DNA from 3 places in the Shewanella sp. T24-MNA-CIBAN-0130 genome. Region 3 is predicted to be linked to each of the others. Evidence: predicted binding sites of a transcription regulator. Region 3 holds the regulator's gene; each other region holds the start of a gene.
The links. Region 3 encodes sigma-54, which starts transcription at its own class of promoters, with help from an activator protein. Its sites were predicted from a motif close to GTTGGCACGNNNNTNGNNT; they were not measured.
Positions count from the first base shown of each region.

Region 1: AAEZ02_RS18610 (YccF domain-containing protein) is a predicted target of sigma-54. The motif match lies at 2,629-2,647, and genes of this name have one in related genera.
Region 2: flgA (flagellar basal body P-ring formation chaperone FlgA) is a predicted target of sigma-54. The motif match lies at 1,215-1,233, and genes of this name have one in related genera.

Region 1 covers NZ_JBEOPP010000062.1:6,885-12,029, reverse strand. The annotation lists gene AAEZ02_RS18625 (ChrR family anti-sigma-E factor) at 1-184, shown strand, start outside; gene AAEZ02_RS18620 (hypothetical protein) at 1,077-1,250, shown strand; gene AAEZ02_RS18615 (1-aminocyclopropane-1-carboxylate deaminase/D-cysteine desulfhydrase) at 1,506-2,486, opposite strand; gene AAEZ02_RS18610 (YccF domain-containing protein) at 2,694-3,107, shown strand; gene AAEZ02_RS18605 (TIGR00266 family protein) at 3,307-4,095, opposite strand; gene AAEZ02_RS18600 (LysR family transcriptional regulator) at 4,270-5,145, opposite strand, start outside.
Region 2 covers NZ_JBEOPP010000045.1:6,294-11,438, reverse strand. The annotation lists gene AAEZ02_RS16095 (chemotaxis protein CheV) at 1-799, opposite strand, end outside; gene flgA (flagellar basal body P-ring formation chaperone FlgA) at 1,408-2,115, shown strand; gene flgM (flagellar biosynthesis anti-sigma factor FlgM) at 2,190-2,519, shown strand; gene AAEZ02_RS16080 (flagella synthesis protein FlgN) at 2,621-3,094, shown strand; gene AAEZ02_RS16075 (chalcone isomerase family protein) at 3,567-4,124, opposite strand; gene AAEZ02_RS16070 (DUF2947 domain-containing protein) at 4,274-4,753, opposite strand.
Region 3 covers NZ_JBEOPP010000003.1:142,911-148,055, reverse strand. The annotation lists gene lptA (lipopolysaccharide transport periplasmic protein LptA) at 1-345, shown strand, start outside; gene lptB (LPS export ABC transporter ATP-binding protein) at 342-1,073, shown strand; gene AAEZ02_RS02420 (RNA polymerase factor sigma-54) at 1,216-2,700, shown strand; gene hpf (ribosome hibernation promoting factor) at 2,726-3,013, shown strand; gene ptsN (PTS IIA-like nitrogen regulatory protein PtsN) at 3,016-3,459, shown strand; gene rapZ (RNase adapter RapZ) at 3,456-4,322, shown strand; gene AAEZ02_RS02400 (HPr family phosphocarrier protein) at 4,339-4,614, shown strand; gene mgtE (magnesium transporter) at 5,080-5,145, shown strand, end outside.

The DNA of each region.
Region 1 (5,145 bases), on a different contig from region 3:
AGGAGAGTTCAGCGACTGTTACAACACTTATAAACCTGGTGATTTTATGTTGCTCGACAAAGAACATCAACATTCTCCTAAAACACTTGAAGGCTGTTTGTGTTATACCATTGTTGATGCCCCTTTATATTTTACTAAAGGCATAAGTAAGTTATTAAATCCAATTGGCGATTTACTTTATTAATCATTGGTTTATTAATTTAAAATCGTAATATCAAATGTGATAAACGGATAAATTCAGTCTATCTTCAGGTTATTAACAGTGAACTTAGCCTTTGTTTTGCTAGCAAGGTATATTGAATCATCAATTGCTGAAGTTCTGGGCCAATGCTACGCATCTAGAGTTATAGGTGCGGTTTAATAAACGTTTATTATTCCGTTTTGAAGTTCCTTAGCTTAATTTGTTTCAGTAAACAAAGTTAAGCTAGGGTGGTTTAGACATGATTAGTGCATAGCTGGGCTTACGTTGTTAACACCGTTAGGTAGAGCATAAGTGATGAGCATGCTCATCATCTATTTTTACAAAATGTCCGCATCACAGGCTATTTTAAGTATAAACAACCGCACAGCTGGCCCCATTGCTTATTTTTTAATCGAAATGAGCTTTAATTTGATTAAAATTTGAAAAAGACTATTGCCATATGCAAACACTCAGTATATTATCCATGCAGATTTAGTTTTCTTGTTAATTTTGGTTACCTACCTGTAAGTCTGCTCAACTTCACTTCGTAAATAAACCCAAGACAAGCTTATGTTCATCGTTTTTGATTTTCAATTGATCTATGTTGATACGATAATTTCTATCCACGTAATCTTGCTGTCATAAAACTATGTTCAACTTACAAAATTAAGTGCCATTTGTATCAAGTGCCTTAAGGTTATGTCACAACATCAATGTTGCTGACACAAAGTAGACCTTAATCAACTATTGACATAACAACACTTGATTAGTGAGTAAAAGATAGGGTAAGTTAAATCTCGAAACATTAATCTTTCGCAACACTAAAAAATGCCAAGGATATTTTATTGAACAATTGTCTCACCTAATGGTGAATATATAAAAAGGAGTGTGACCAATGTCATACAACATGAATGGACACGAAATCTCAGTTAGCTTCCCGGTTAATTCTATTTCGTCAAACAAAAACTCAATTGCTTTTACCGACAGCTTAGGTAAAAACAAAAAGACCTTTTCAAAGCGCATTGAAGCAATGAACTTCATGAAATGGTTAATCTCTGCAAATAAGTAATATCCCTAACGCTAAGCGTTAATCATTTGCTCTGGTATTTAATAAACTCATTTCTCGGTATTCTCCTCTCAATTACCGATGTTTATTAAAACAGAGCAAAATGAATTACTACTTTACGACTACTCCAGTTCAAACCTCAGTCGAATAAGAACAAAAAACCTAACGAAACTCACACAAAACCCATTTTATCAATGAGTTAATTTTCTTAATCGTCGTAAATCTGACGAAAATTAGAGCGTGACTACGTTTTCGTTGTCATGAAGCGTTAATCGAATTTGAAAACTTTCGTAGATACCTTGGCAACATCGTTTTATTTCCTAATATCCCACCTTGATGTACATATAAAATATCAGTATTAGTCAACGTATTAGTCTTCAAATAATGTTGTAAGACTAAAAATCCGACAGGGTCATACAACAACTCAAATTCAATTCCAGACTGACATACGGTTTGCCACATATCAAAACAACGTTGCGATAATTTTCCAAAATGATATTTATGCCCATCACTAACAATGTGAGGATAATAAACTTCATCAATTAATTGTGAAAATTGCTGGCGTAAGTAATCATCACCGCCAACCGTGCTGCAGGTTAATACCTCAATGGTAAGTACTGGTGTTAATTGCAATTGAGCGAGCTGTTGTATTAGTTGCTTATTTAAATAAGCTGCTGTGGTGCCGGTACCAGAAGGTAAAAAAACCATGAGCTTAATTTGTTGTCTAATCTGAGCCCACTCAATAATTTCACTCGCAAGCTGCGCAATACCCGTTTCTGCGTATTCACAGCGCCCACCTTCAGGAATACACAGTAGATGTTGTTTATCGGCGTAAGTCGGAGTTGATAACATAATGTATTGCACAACATCATCTAAATGCATGCCGGCTATGTTATCGGCATATGGCAACTCAGCAACATTAATAATATTAGCCCCATTTTGTATCGCGGCAGCGTAATTGCCTTGGGGGTGTTGTAGTAAAAATTTGCTAATATGGCTAACGTAATAGTCAAATTGCCAGCCCTGCTGCTTAGCCAGCACAGATAATGAATACAAAGAGTTAGCTTGTGCAGAACCGGCCCCTACTAGGCGGGTCACATATGAATAATCATGATGCAAAAAATGATAAAACTTACGTGCTTTATTGCCACTGAAATCAGCATGCAATAAATCATCCCGCTTAATGTAGAGGGTGTGGCCGTCAAAGTTCATCGACTCTACTGGGCTTATCGAAAACATGTCTTCTCTCAATCAACTGTAATATGGGTATTTTAACTAAAAAATGATAATTCTCATCGATTCATTTGTATTAATTGTCAGACCTAACAGACACTCAATGTCGAAAATAACATTTAAACAATTAGAATCATAAGCTTATAATAATGGCATGATTATCGCTAGTTATCGCTATATAGTAATTAATATTGACTCTTGATAGGAATGAAAATGTCACTTTTACGCTTAATCTTTAATATTGCTTGGTTTTTAATGGGTGGATTTGTTATGGGCCTTGCTTGGTGGCTTGTGGGGGTACTGTGCTTTATCAGTATCATTGGCATCCCTTTTGGCAGAGCCTGTTTTGTTATTGGCGAATTAGCTTTTTGGCCATTTGGACAAGAAACCGTTAACCGCAAACACATTTCTGGCCAAGAAGATATTGGTACTGGCACACTAGGCTTAGTGGGTAATGTGCTATGGTTTTTATGTTTTGGGATTTGGCTCGCTATTGGTCATTTAGTGCATGCATTAGCCTGTTTCATCACCATTATTGGGATCCCCTTTGCGATACAACACATTAAGTTGGCCTTGTTAAGTTTAACCCCTATCGGGCAAACTATTATCGCTAAACCCACTTATTAATGACATGTGAACTGCCGCTATTCTTAATTACCGATAGCCTAATGCTATCGGTTTTTATTTGCCTAATAGCATCGACAACCTTTAATTGCCATTGACGCATTTTGGGCACACAAAAATTATTCAATCCCTTTAAGGACAGCTCAGACTAAATCGGCGCGATGACTTATAATCGTCTGAGCACTCAATGCTAATATCCCGATTAGTTAATCATCCGCCCTATTCCACCGAGTACTGAACCTTCACCTTGATCTTTACCGCCATTTGAAGGCGCATGAGCAATAATTCTGTCAGCCATACGAGAAAACGGTAAGCTTTGTAACCACACAGTCCCATGACCTTTTAAAGTGGCAAGAAACAGGCCTTCTCCGCCAAATACCATCGACTTTAACGAGCCCGCACGCTGAATGTCATAATCAATCCCGGGAGTAAATCCAACTAAACAACCCGTATCGACCCGCAAGGTCTCACCATGCAATTCTTTTTTTATCAGTGTCCCACCCGCATGCACAAACGCCATGCCATCACCTTTAAGGCTTTGTAGGATAAATCCTTCACCACCAAAAAACCCGGTTCCTAAGCGCTTATTAAATTTCATGCTCACTTGCGTGCCTAAGGCTGCCGCTAAAAAACTGTCCTTTTGACAGATAAGCTCGCCTTGATGTTGAGCTAAGTCTATCGCCAAAATGGTCCCCGGAAACGGCGCCGCAAAAGCCACTTTACGTTTCTGCTGGCCTTCATTGGTAAAGTGGGTCATAAAAATACCCTCACCGGAAATGGCCCGTTTCCCCGCACCAAGTAACTTACCAAAAAAACCAGATTCTAGCTCAGAGCCATCACCCATCTTGGCTTCAAAACCAATATCTTCTTCGACATAGGTCATGGCACCCGCTTCAGCAATCACAGACTCATTTGGGTCTAATTCAACTTCAACCAGCTGCATGCTAGAACCAATAATTTCATAATCTACTTCATGACTTTTCATGCTTATTTTCATTCCCTAAAAATTTATTTAATGTTTGCAATCGCCCAACATCGATAAGGCATTGCTCGATACGTATGATTTAAGGTAACAAAATGATCGGCGATTTAACATAACAATATATCAACATACTGGATCCACGTTGTATTATCTCTATGTTAGTTAATAGAATTATGCCAATGTTTACCCTAATCCGGCTCCACTTAACCCTGATTGTTGTTGCTGTTGATATCGAGCAAATTCTTGCAGAATAAGCTCGGTAAATAGTTGCCCTGCTCGCCCCAGCGGACGTTCAAGTGTGGACACTAATTGCGGTGTAAAACTAAAGCGGTTACCACCAATAAAATCAATCTCGATCAGTTGCCCTTGATGTAATTCTTCAGCAATTAAAAAATCCGGCATCCAACCAAAACCTAGACCTTTTAGTAAGGCATTTTTTTTCATAATAAAACCTGACAAATAAAATACTTTATCGCCGCCAAACTGCATTTCATCGCGGTCACGTTTACCAGGAGATGAATCTTCAATGGTTAACTCAACATGTTGTTGTAACTCGGGCAAACTAATGCCTTTTAACTGACTTAATGGATGTTGTGATGACGCCACTAGCACGCTGGTAATCGTAGGTAACGGTTTAGGATGATACGAGGGGCCAGTACGATAATCCTTGACCAACATTAAGTCTGCTTGGTCGCGCTCAAAGCGATGCTGTACGCCGCCTAAAAACTCCATATTAAGCTGCACTTTAGTGGGTATATTGTGTTCTGACATGCGCTTAAGCGCGGTCATGATCGGTTCCATCGGTAAAGCACCGTCTATCACTAACTCAAGCTTAGGCTCCCACCCCTGACTAAAACGACTGGCCAGATGTTCAATATTGGCTAAATGCTGCAGTAATCGTTGCCCTTCAGCCAGAATAACCTTGCCTTCAGGGGTTAATTCGGCGCGATAATTATCGCGGTTAAATAATGTGACCCCAAGATGTTGCTCTAATTTTTTAACTTGATAGCTAACCGCCGATTGCGCTTTATGTAAGCGCTCAGAAGCTTTCGAAAAACT
Region 2 (5,145 bases), on a different contig from region 3:
GTAGAACTACTTTTATGTTCTTTAATTTTGGATCATCACGAATTTCAGCAGTTAAAGTATAACCGTCCATTTCTGGCATTTCGATATCTGAAATAATCAGCGGGATCTCAACTGAGACATCATCCATTTCAGCGGCAATATTTTTCAGCATGATCAACGCTTCTTTACCATCTTTAGCGGTATCGATTTGCAGATTTAACGACTCTAACGAACGAATAATTTGTTTGCGTGCCACCGTAGAATCATCAATAACCATAATATGATAATGCTGTTCTTTATCGATAGTTAACGTCTCACTGACTTCTTTACTGATAGAGGTCTTAACAGGTGAAATTTCATCAAGAATTTTTTCAACATCCAAAATTTCAACCAGCTCACCTTCAATCTCAGTCACAGCCGTTAAATATGAAGAACGTCCTGAACCTTGGGGCGGCGGCAAAATAGATTCCCAATTCATATTGATGATACGCTCAACAGAACTGACCAAAAAGCCTTGAACACTGCGGTTATATTCGGAAATGATAACAAAGCAATTTTCAGTTGATGTCAGTGGACGCCCACCGGTTGCTGCACTTAAATCGATAATAGAAATGGTTTCCCCACGAATATGCGCAACACCTTTAACATAGGGGTTTAGCTTAGGTAGCCTTGTCAGTGGAGGACATTGTAATACCTCTTTTACTTTAAATACGTTAATACCAAAGCGTTGACGACCGTTAAGCTTAAACAGTAACAGCTCTAATCTGTTTTGTCCGACAAGCTGGGTACGTTTATTTACTGATTCTAAAATGCTCGACATAACACAGCCTTGTAGTTAACTGTTACTCAAAAGAATAAAATTGTTGGTTAACATTATAGTGAACCTTGGTTTAATATAATACGCTTGCTAGCTATTTTAACCTCAACCTGGATAAGAGAGGGGATAAATCGTTAAAAATGGGTTTATTTCAAGTCTGCAATATCAAACATGCCATGTGTTTTGCTAATAAAGGTGCACTCACATGTTAACAATAGTGTTAGTCGCCGCGCCAATAGCGGGCCTATTGTGAGTCGATACAAGGTGAATAGCCGAACAAAGGGCCATTTGATAACCGTTACTGTCTCTAATTTACCCCCAATTTACCCCCAATTGAGGTTTTCATCAGACGAACATGACACATTCTGGGCAAACCATCAGCAGCCTAGCAAATACCTATCAAATTATTGAATTAAAAGTGGGCATGCAACTTGCTTTAACTTTTACTAAGTTAACACTTACAGTGAACTGACACTTTTTTGACGAAAGGGAAATGTTATTATCATGCCCTCACCTCATTTTTAGCTTATTGCGTATGCAGAGATTACTCGCATATTTTTCGTTCTCCAAAGTATAGGTGCATTCTGGCAACACAAGCTAGGATCTTCATTATGAAAGTATTTTTTTTATGTTTTTTGTGCTCAATGACGCTTTCTTTGCCAGCATTTGCTAGCGAAGAGATAGTAACACCTAAACTATCGGCCATTTATACGTTAGCTAAAGAGGTGGTCGCAAAAAAAATTGATGCCGACGCCAACGCTAAGGTGCAAATTACCCCACAAAATCTTGAAGGTCGTCTTAGTCCACCGCGCTGCTATCCACCGATTAATGCCGAACTCGCCAGTGAAAGAGCCATTAGTCGAAATAACATGGTAAAACTAAGTTGTATCAGCCCAGACTATGACTATCCATGGCAAATGTATCTCTCTGTTCGAGTTGAAATACAATACCCTGTCGTGGTGGCTAACCAGCTACTGTCTCCAGACCAAATTATTGCTCCACATCACTTAAACATCATGTATGTTGACCAATATAGTTTAAGAGGCCACTTTTTTTCTGATACCCACACATTAATCGGTTCGCGAGTGAAACGTCGCGTGGCAAAAGACTCACCTGTATTGAGTAATAACCTGTGTTTTGTGTGCAAAGGTGACTCGGTTTCCATCTACGCTAGAACCGCTAATGTTCAAATAAAAACCCTTGGTGAAGCACTGCGTGACGGCAATCTTGATGACGTCATCAGGGTGAAAAACAGTAACACGAGTAAACAATTTGATGCGGTGGTGGTTGGGGTTGGCGAAGTTGAAGTAAGAATGTAAACTAGGACTAAAGTTTTTTCCAACAGTGCCGATAATCTGTTTGAAGAACCTAATACATTACGCTGGAGCCTCCAATGGCAATTGACATTAAGCATAACACTGCGGCTAATACCCAAATGCGCACTGCACGTGACACGCAGTCTGCTAAGCAATCTAATACTGCTGTGGCTCAAAAATCCGCGGCACCGGTTAAAGCCGATTCCGTTAGCATCACCGCTCAAGCTCACCAGCTTCAGAGCGCGCAAGCAAAAATGGAAGCGACACCTGAAGTTGACCAAAAAAAGGTCGCAGAAATTAAGCTCGCTATCTCTGAAGGACGCTATAAAGTCGACCCAGAAAAGCTTGCTGCGAATATTGCCAGCTTTGAAGCAGAGCTAAGCAGTCTATCGTTTGACAAAGAGTAGCCGTTAAACGTTACTCTTTAATTTGTTTTAACGACACACAGATAATAGGTGCTAACTTGCATCATAGATAAGTGTCAGTTAACAAAACCAATGAGTAATTTATGACAGAGCTAAATGAAGAGCTAAATAAACAACCAAGCGAACAACCAAACGATGAGCTACGTGCACTGTTAGAGACCCAAAATCAGACCTTAGCACAGCTGAAACTGCTTATTGTTGAAGAAAAAGCCGCATTAACAAACCAAGATGCCGACAAACTACTGACGCTTTCCAAAGACAAAACCCAGTGCTTAATCAATATGAAAGCGACTGACGAAAAACTGGCTCAACACCCCCAGCACGCCCTGCTTACCACAGCTCCTGGACTGGTACAAAAAGTCGCCCAGGCCAAATCTATTCTCGCAGAATGCAAAGACATTAATAGCCAGAATGCCAGCTTAATTGAACACAATATCGCCAGCCTAAATCGATTTGCCCAAGCATTGCAAGCCAGCCGTAATGCATCAAGTTTAACCTACAATGACAAAGGCAAAACCTCCACCATTTCAACACTCGGTAATGATTTTACAGCCTAATAAAGCCTAGAGAGCAACAGCCTAGAGCGCTGCTAGGACGCTTCGCGGCTAGAGGCTATAAAATCTGAGCAACAGCCTAGAGCGCTTCGCTGCTAGGACGCTTCGCGGCTAGAGACTATAAAATCTGAGCCGCATCCGATAACAAGCGAATAAACGGAAAAAATAAAGCGGAAGGCATAGAGGCTATAAAGTCTTAACAGCGAAGCTGTTCTTAGCAGGACGTAGTCCGCCCTAGCAGCGAAGCGACCCTAGCTGGACGTAGTCCGCCCTAGCAGCGAAGCGACCCTAGCAGGACGTAGTCCGCTCTAGCAGCGAAGCGACCCTAGCAGGACGTAGTCCGCTCTAGCAGCGAAGCGACCCTAGCAGGACGTAGTCCGCCCTAGCAGCGAAGCGATACTAGCAGGACGTAGTCCGCCCTAGCAGCGAAGCGATACTAGCAGGACGTAGTCCGCCCTAGAACCTAGCAGGTGAGTTACTGAGCTAGCATTGCCTGGCGTAAACTTTGTTGCGCAGACTCTTCACCTAACCAAATGTTAAGTAATACCTGACGAAAAGCCTCTCCAGCAATATCACCTTGAACTTGACCATTTTTAATGCTGCTCACGCCCTTGCCTTTTTGGGTCACAAAAGTAAATTGATCCCCGTCGACAACGTCGTAAGCAAATTGTTGAGTGAAATGTTCAATCTCTTTGGCAATAAAATGGGTGTCATTGTCGGTAGCAGTCTCAAAACCTTTCGTAATGCCGTCACGCATTCTCTCTGAGGTGGCCATCGAAGAAGTAATGGTTAATTGGATTACCGCTATAGGCTGAGCGAGCACATCTTCAAGCGTATAAACTTTGGTAGGTAAGTACAAACTGGCTACATAAATATCCATAAAAAATTTACTGCGCACGCCCGCACCATTTAATATTAATGGTTGCTCTGCAACATTCATTTGCTCAGCAACATCAACATCGGCAATCATTCTTGCTTGCACCAACAACGGCAGCGTCAACACTAAACAGCCAATTAAAGCTAATAACTTCATCTAAACTCTCTAAAAAAAAACAATATAAATAACCACTGTATAAACCATTACAACATGAACGACTGCAATATCAGCCATTCATCCCATTAATTTGCTCAATTATTAGCTCAATTATTAGCTTAAGTACGCTTAGATTAACGACTCATAAACTAACCACGAACGCCTAACTTATATTGGCCATTTTGTTGAAACATCAACGCTTGCTTGTGCTTTGGCGCCATTAAAATAGGACCATCATCAAAAAATAAAAAACTCTTCCAATTGCGCACGAACACACACCAGCGCGTTTCAATGATTTGGTACTTTTCATAGCAAAAATATACAACCGTATCATCAGGCCATTGAATATGTTTAGTAATCGCTTCAGGCATCGCAATATCATCAGAGTCCCACGCCGATTGCCAATGATCCGTTGCAGTCCAAGCATCTTGCTTTGCTGGCCAATCACCTTTCTCGAATAGTTCCGCACGGCTGCTTTTATTGCTTATCCACTTATCCCACACTTCCATGGCACTTTTATCGGTCAGTGGTTTAATCAAGGCCTTATCATCATCTGACACAGGCAAATCTTTATGGTTAAAAATCCACTTACGCTTATAAAGATCAAACGGAATATATGAATATGACAAACAATTGCTCCTAGCAACTAAAAATGAAACGCAATTATAGCGCTAAAGCGGATCAGACTGCGATAGCAACAGAGATAAATGATCTGCCAATTTACCAAAAAAAATTATCAAAAAAGATAATCAAAAAAAATGCCAATCGAAAAGATAATCAAAAAATTAATCAAGGATCATAGCCGCCATAACCAACACGTGGCGAAAGGTAAACGCGATGTATTTCCCAGTCGGCACAGCCAATCAGCTAACCTAATAGCAATAGCAAAAGGAATCGATAACGCGGATAAAGGCCGCGGTGGCATTGCATCACCAAACGCGCAGCGCGCTGTTGTTATACAGCGCGGCACTGAAAAATCTTTTTAAGCCGCCAGTGTCAGGATTGTAGTCACCATTGATGA
Region 3 (5,145 bases):
GAAAACAGCACCAGTAAGAAACTTATCGCCACTGGCAAACCCGCGACGTTTTCACAAGAATTAGATGACGGTCAAATTGGTACTGCCAGTGCCGACGAAATATCCTATGACCTTGCGACTACCACGCTAACATTGACAGGTAATGCCAAACTTAATCAATCGGGTAGCCAAGTGACCGGTAATCGAATTAAGTACAACATCAATGCGCAAGAGCTTATTGCTGAAAGTTCGGGCACAGGGCAAGATCGGGTTATCACCATTATTCAACCTGAGAATTTCCAAGACGAGTCTGCGCCAAAGCAAAAACTCCCTGAAATCCCAGTTAAAAAGCAGATCAAACCATGACCCAAATAACCTTAACCGCTGAAAATCTGGCTAAAAGCTATAAAGATCGTCAAGTTGTTAAAGATGTCAGTTTAACGGTTAAAACAGGCCAAATTGTTGGGCTTTTAGGCCCCAATGGTGCAGGTAAAACAACCACCTTTTATATGGTTGTCGGCCTAGTGAAAAGTGATAAGGGTCGAATTTTAATTGATGATGACGATCTCACTGACGATCCAATGCATCTGCGAGCTCGCAAAGGCATTGGTTACTTACCACAAGAAGCCAGTATTTTCCGTAAACTCACAGTGTATGACAACATTATGGCCGTGTTGCAAACCCGCAAAGAACTCAGTACAAACCAACGTATTGAACAGCTTGAGCATCTATTAGAAGAGTTCCATATTACCCATATTCGAGACAGCCTAGGCATGTCGTTATCGGGTGGTGAACGTCGTCGTGTTGAAATTGCGCGCGCTTTAGCCGCCAATCCAAAATTTATTCTACTCGATGAGCCCTTTGCTGGTGTTGATCCGATTTCTGTCATCGACATAAAAAAAATCATTCAACAACTTAAAAGCCGAGGTCTAGGAGTATTAATTACCGACCATAACGTACGTGAAACGTTAGATGTCTGTGAGCGAGCTTATATCGTCAGCCAAGGTAATTTAATTGCCGAAGGCACACCTGATGAGGTATTGAGCAATCAACAAGTTCGGGCGGTGTACTTAGGTGAACAATTCAAGCTATAGTTACTTTACGGGCCTTTAGTCTATCTAACTCATTTGATTGAACGATATCTAAACAGCGTTAAACATCATTGATGTACGTGACAATCCATTACAGTTTTATAAATTGTCACTTTTATGGAAATCATCTAGGGATAAGCGGTAAATGAAAGCGTCACTCCAACTTAAAATGGGTCAACACTTAACCATGACCCCACAATTGCAGCAAGCCATTCGCTTACTGCAATTATCGTCATTGGAGCTACAGCAAGAAATCCAACAAGCATTGGATTCAAATCCATTACTTGAAATAGAAGATGAGTTTTCTGAAGCAAAAGACCCCGTAAAAGAAAATCGCGACCAAGCTGATACAGACTTCAGTGACAACAGCATTGTCAATATTGAAAAAGACACCTCAACAGTCGACACAGCAGAATCTATGACCAAAGAAACCATGGATGATTTAGCCATGGATACTACATGGGATGAAGTGTACACCGCCTCGCCGATGTCAGGTTCAGGTAGTGCTAGCATGCGCGATGATGACATGCCGTTTCAAGGTGAAACCACCGAAGGTCTGTATGAACATTTAGAATGGCAGAAAAATCTCACTCCATTTTCAGAGACCGATCTTGCCATTGCCACAGCGATCATCGACGCCGTGGATGAACGCGGTTATTTAACCCAAAGTACCGACGATATTCTCGAAGCCATGGGTGACGAAAATGTTGAGTTAGATGAAGTTGAAGCTGTATTAAAACGAATTCAACACTTTGATCCCGTTGGTGTTGCTGCACGTGATTTAAGTGAATGTTTATTGATCCAATTAGCGCAATTCTCTAACACCACACCCCATATCGATAATGCCCGTTTGCTAATCAAAGACTATTTAACCTTAATTGCTGGGCGTGATTTTAGATTATTGATGCGCAAAACTAAGCTAAAAGAAAATGAGTTACGTGACGCCATCACCCTAATCCAATCACTCAATCCTCGTCCAGGCTTATTGATCACCGCCACCGATGACGAATTCGTTATTCCCGATGTCACGGTACTAAAGAAAAATGGCCGTTGGGTTGTAGAGTTAAACCCAGACAATATGCCCAAAATTGGCGTTAATCAGCAATACGCCGCCATGGCTAGAAGCAGTAAAAATCAGTCTGACAGTCAATTTATTCGAGGCCATTTGCAAGAGGCTAAATGGTTTATTAAAAGTATCGAAAGCCGCAATGATACTCTACTCAAAGTGGCAAATTGCATTGTGCAATTTCAGCAAGGCTTCTTTGAATACGGTGAAGAAGCCATGAAACCTATGGTGCTAAATGATATTGCTGAAGCAGTAGAAATGCATGAATCGACAATTTCACGAGTCACCACACAAAAATATATGCACACCCCACGTGGACTATTTGAACTAAAGTACTTCTTCTCTAGCCATGTCAGCACTGACGATGGCGGGGAATGCTCATCAACAGCAATTCGTGCTTTTATCAAAAAGCTGGTTGCCGCAGAAAACCAGAAAAAACCATTGAGTGACAGTAAAATGGCTCAACTTCTGGCAGAACAAGGCATAAACGTTGCTCGTCGTACGATTGCAAAATACCGAGAAGCAATGCTAATCCCGCCCTCAAACCAACGTAAGAGTTTATAACCTACAAGGTTGTGGAGGATTTTCTATGGATATAAATCTGACTGGACGTCATGTCGAAATAACTGAATCTTTACGTGAGTATGTTAATGGTAAATTTTCAAAGCTTGAACGACACTTCGATCAGATCCATAATGTACACGTTGTACTCCATGTAGACAAATTACAACAAAAAGCAGAAGCCAAAATCCACGTTAATGGCGCAGAGATTTTTGCTATGTCAGAAAATACTGATATGTATGCTGCAATAGACGCCCTGATCGATAAACTCGACCGTCAGGTAATTAAACACAAAGAGAAGTATACAAAACACTAACGATGGAACTTTGTACCATTCTGCAGCCGGAATGCACTACCTGTGCCACACCGGGCAGTAAGAAAAAAGTACTGGAACTCATCAGCAATTTAGTCGCTGCCCAGTATCCAACCCTGTCTTCGCAAGAGGTTTTTGAAAGCCTATTAGCGAGAGAAAAAATGGGTAGCACAGGTATAGGAAATGGCATTGCGATACCTCATGGTCGATTAACGACCATCGATCACCCCATCGCGATATTTGTTAAATGTGAAGAAGCCATTGCCTTTGATGCAATTGATAAGCAGCCCGTGGATATTTTATTTGCTTTGTTAGTACCTGCAGACCAGTGCCAACAACATTTAGGCACGTTATCGAGTATGGCTAAAAAGCTCAGCGATAAGCAAATATTGAAACAGCTTCGCAAAAGCCACAACGCAACAGAACTTTATCGGGTTATAACTGCATGAAACTTGTCATAGTATCGGGACGTTCAGGTTCAGGGAAATCCGTTGCCTTAAGAGTATTAGAAGACCTAGGATATTATTGTGTCGATAATTTGCCTCTACCCCTCATTGGCACATTACTCGCTCAGCTCAAGGGCAGTAATGATTTAGTTGCGATTAGTGTTGATGTCCGCAACATTGCTGAACAAGGCAAAGTGCTTCAAGACCAATTAGCCCTACTTGAACATGACACTGAAATTATCAGCTTCTTTCTAAATTCCAATGATAAAGTGTTACTTAAACGCTACAGCGAAACACGCCGATTGCACCCGTTATCTAAAAATCATATTTCACTGCAAGAAGCGATCAAATTAGAAGGCCGTTTACTTGAGCCTACCGCAAAAATTGTTGACCATTACATTGACACTTCGGCGCTAAATATCTACGAGTTAAGCGACCAAGTTAGGCAAATACTACTAGGCAGTGTCGATAAAGAATTGGTCATTAACTTTGAGTCTTTTGGCTTTAAGCACGGCATGCCGACTGAAGCGGATTTTATGTTTGATGTACGCTTTTTGCCCAATCCACACTGGGAAATAGAATTGCGCCCATTGACAGGATTAGACGAACCCGTACAAGAATTTTTAGGGCGTCAGCCATTGGTCAACAAGTTCATTTGGCAAATTGAAAACCTATTTGAAACCTGGATGCCACACCTAGAACGTAACAATCGCAGTTACCTGACTATCGCGATTGGTTGTACGGGTGGCCAGCATCGTTCGGTATATATTGCAGACCAATTAGCAAAACGATTTAGGCAAGGCAGTAAACACACTGTTAATGCTCGCCACAGAGAATTAAGTATAAGTGAACTCACCGCTAAGTGAGCATAGGATTGCATGAATGATCAAACTTGAACGCCAAGTTACCATTTCCAACAAATTAGGATTACATGCCCGTGCAGCAACAAAACTCGCGGTATTAGCCGCCGATTTTGACGCGAACATCACCTTAACTCAGGGCGAAAAAAACGCCAGTGCCGCAAGTGTGCTTGGGTTGTTAATGCTTGAAAGTGGAATAGGGAAAATGATCACCGTGACCGCAAAGGGTCCAGATGCCGAAGTAGCATTAAATGCAGTGTGTGATCTGATTAATGCTAAATTTGATGAATCTTGCTAAATCAGTGAAGAGTACGATTCGCGAGTCACTCACTTTTTAATCCACTATTATTCTTATTACACGTGGCCTAACCAAACTGTCACGACATTGATGCTCAACGGTAGACATCAGTCCCTCGATAATATTAGCCCTTAGGTTTATCTCACGCAGTTGATACCCATCTGATTAAGTATCAGTTCACTCTGCGGGAGTTTAGCGTTTAACATAATACAGATATCGCCGCTTTCAGCAACGGATCCAGTATGACTCTGCATCCGTGCAGTCGTCCGTCAATATGATGTATAGCAGCGTAGACCATGCATAATTTCGTCCAGAGGAAACGACTCAAGTATCCCATTTCGGCGTTACATTGTCTTACAAGCAGACAACGATTATTGCACCAATACGCCTTAAACAGAAAAACCTGAGCAGCCCAGAATGATTACATACTTTATGATATAAGTATGATGAATAGGAAGTAGATATATGGGTAAAGAGTACCTAGATAATGAGATAACCGAACAACGCCTCAATCAACTCGTTCAAGCGCTA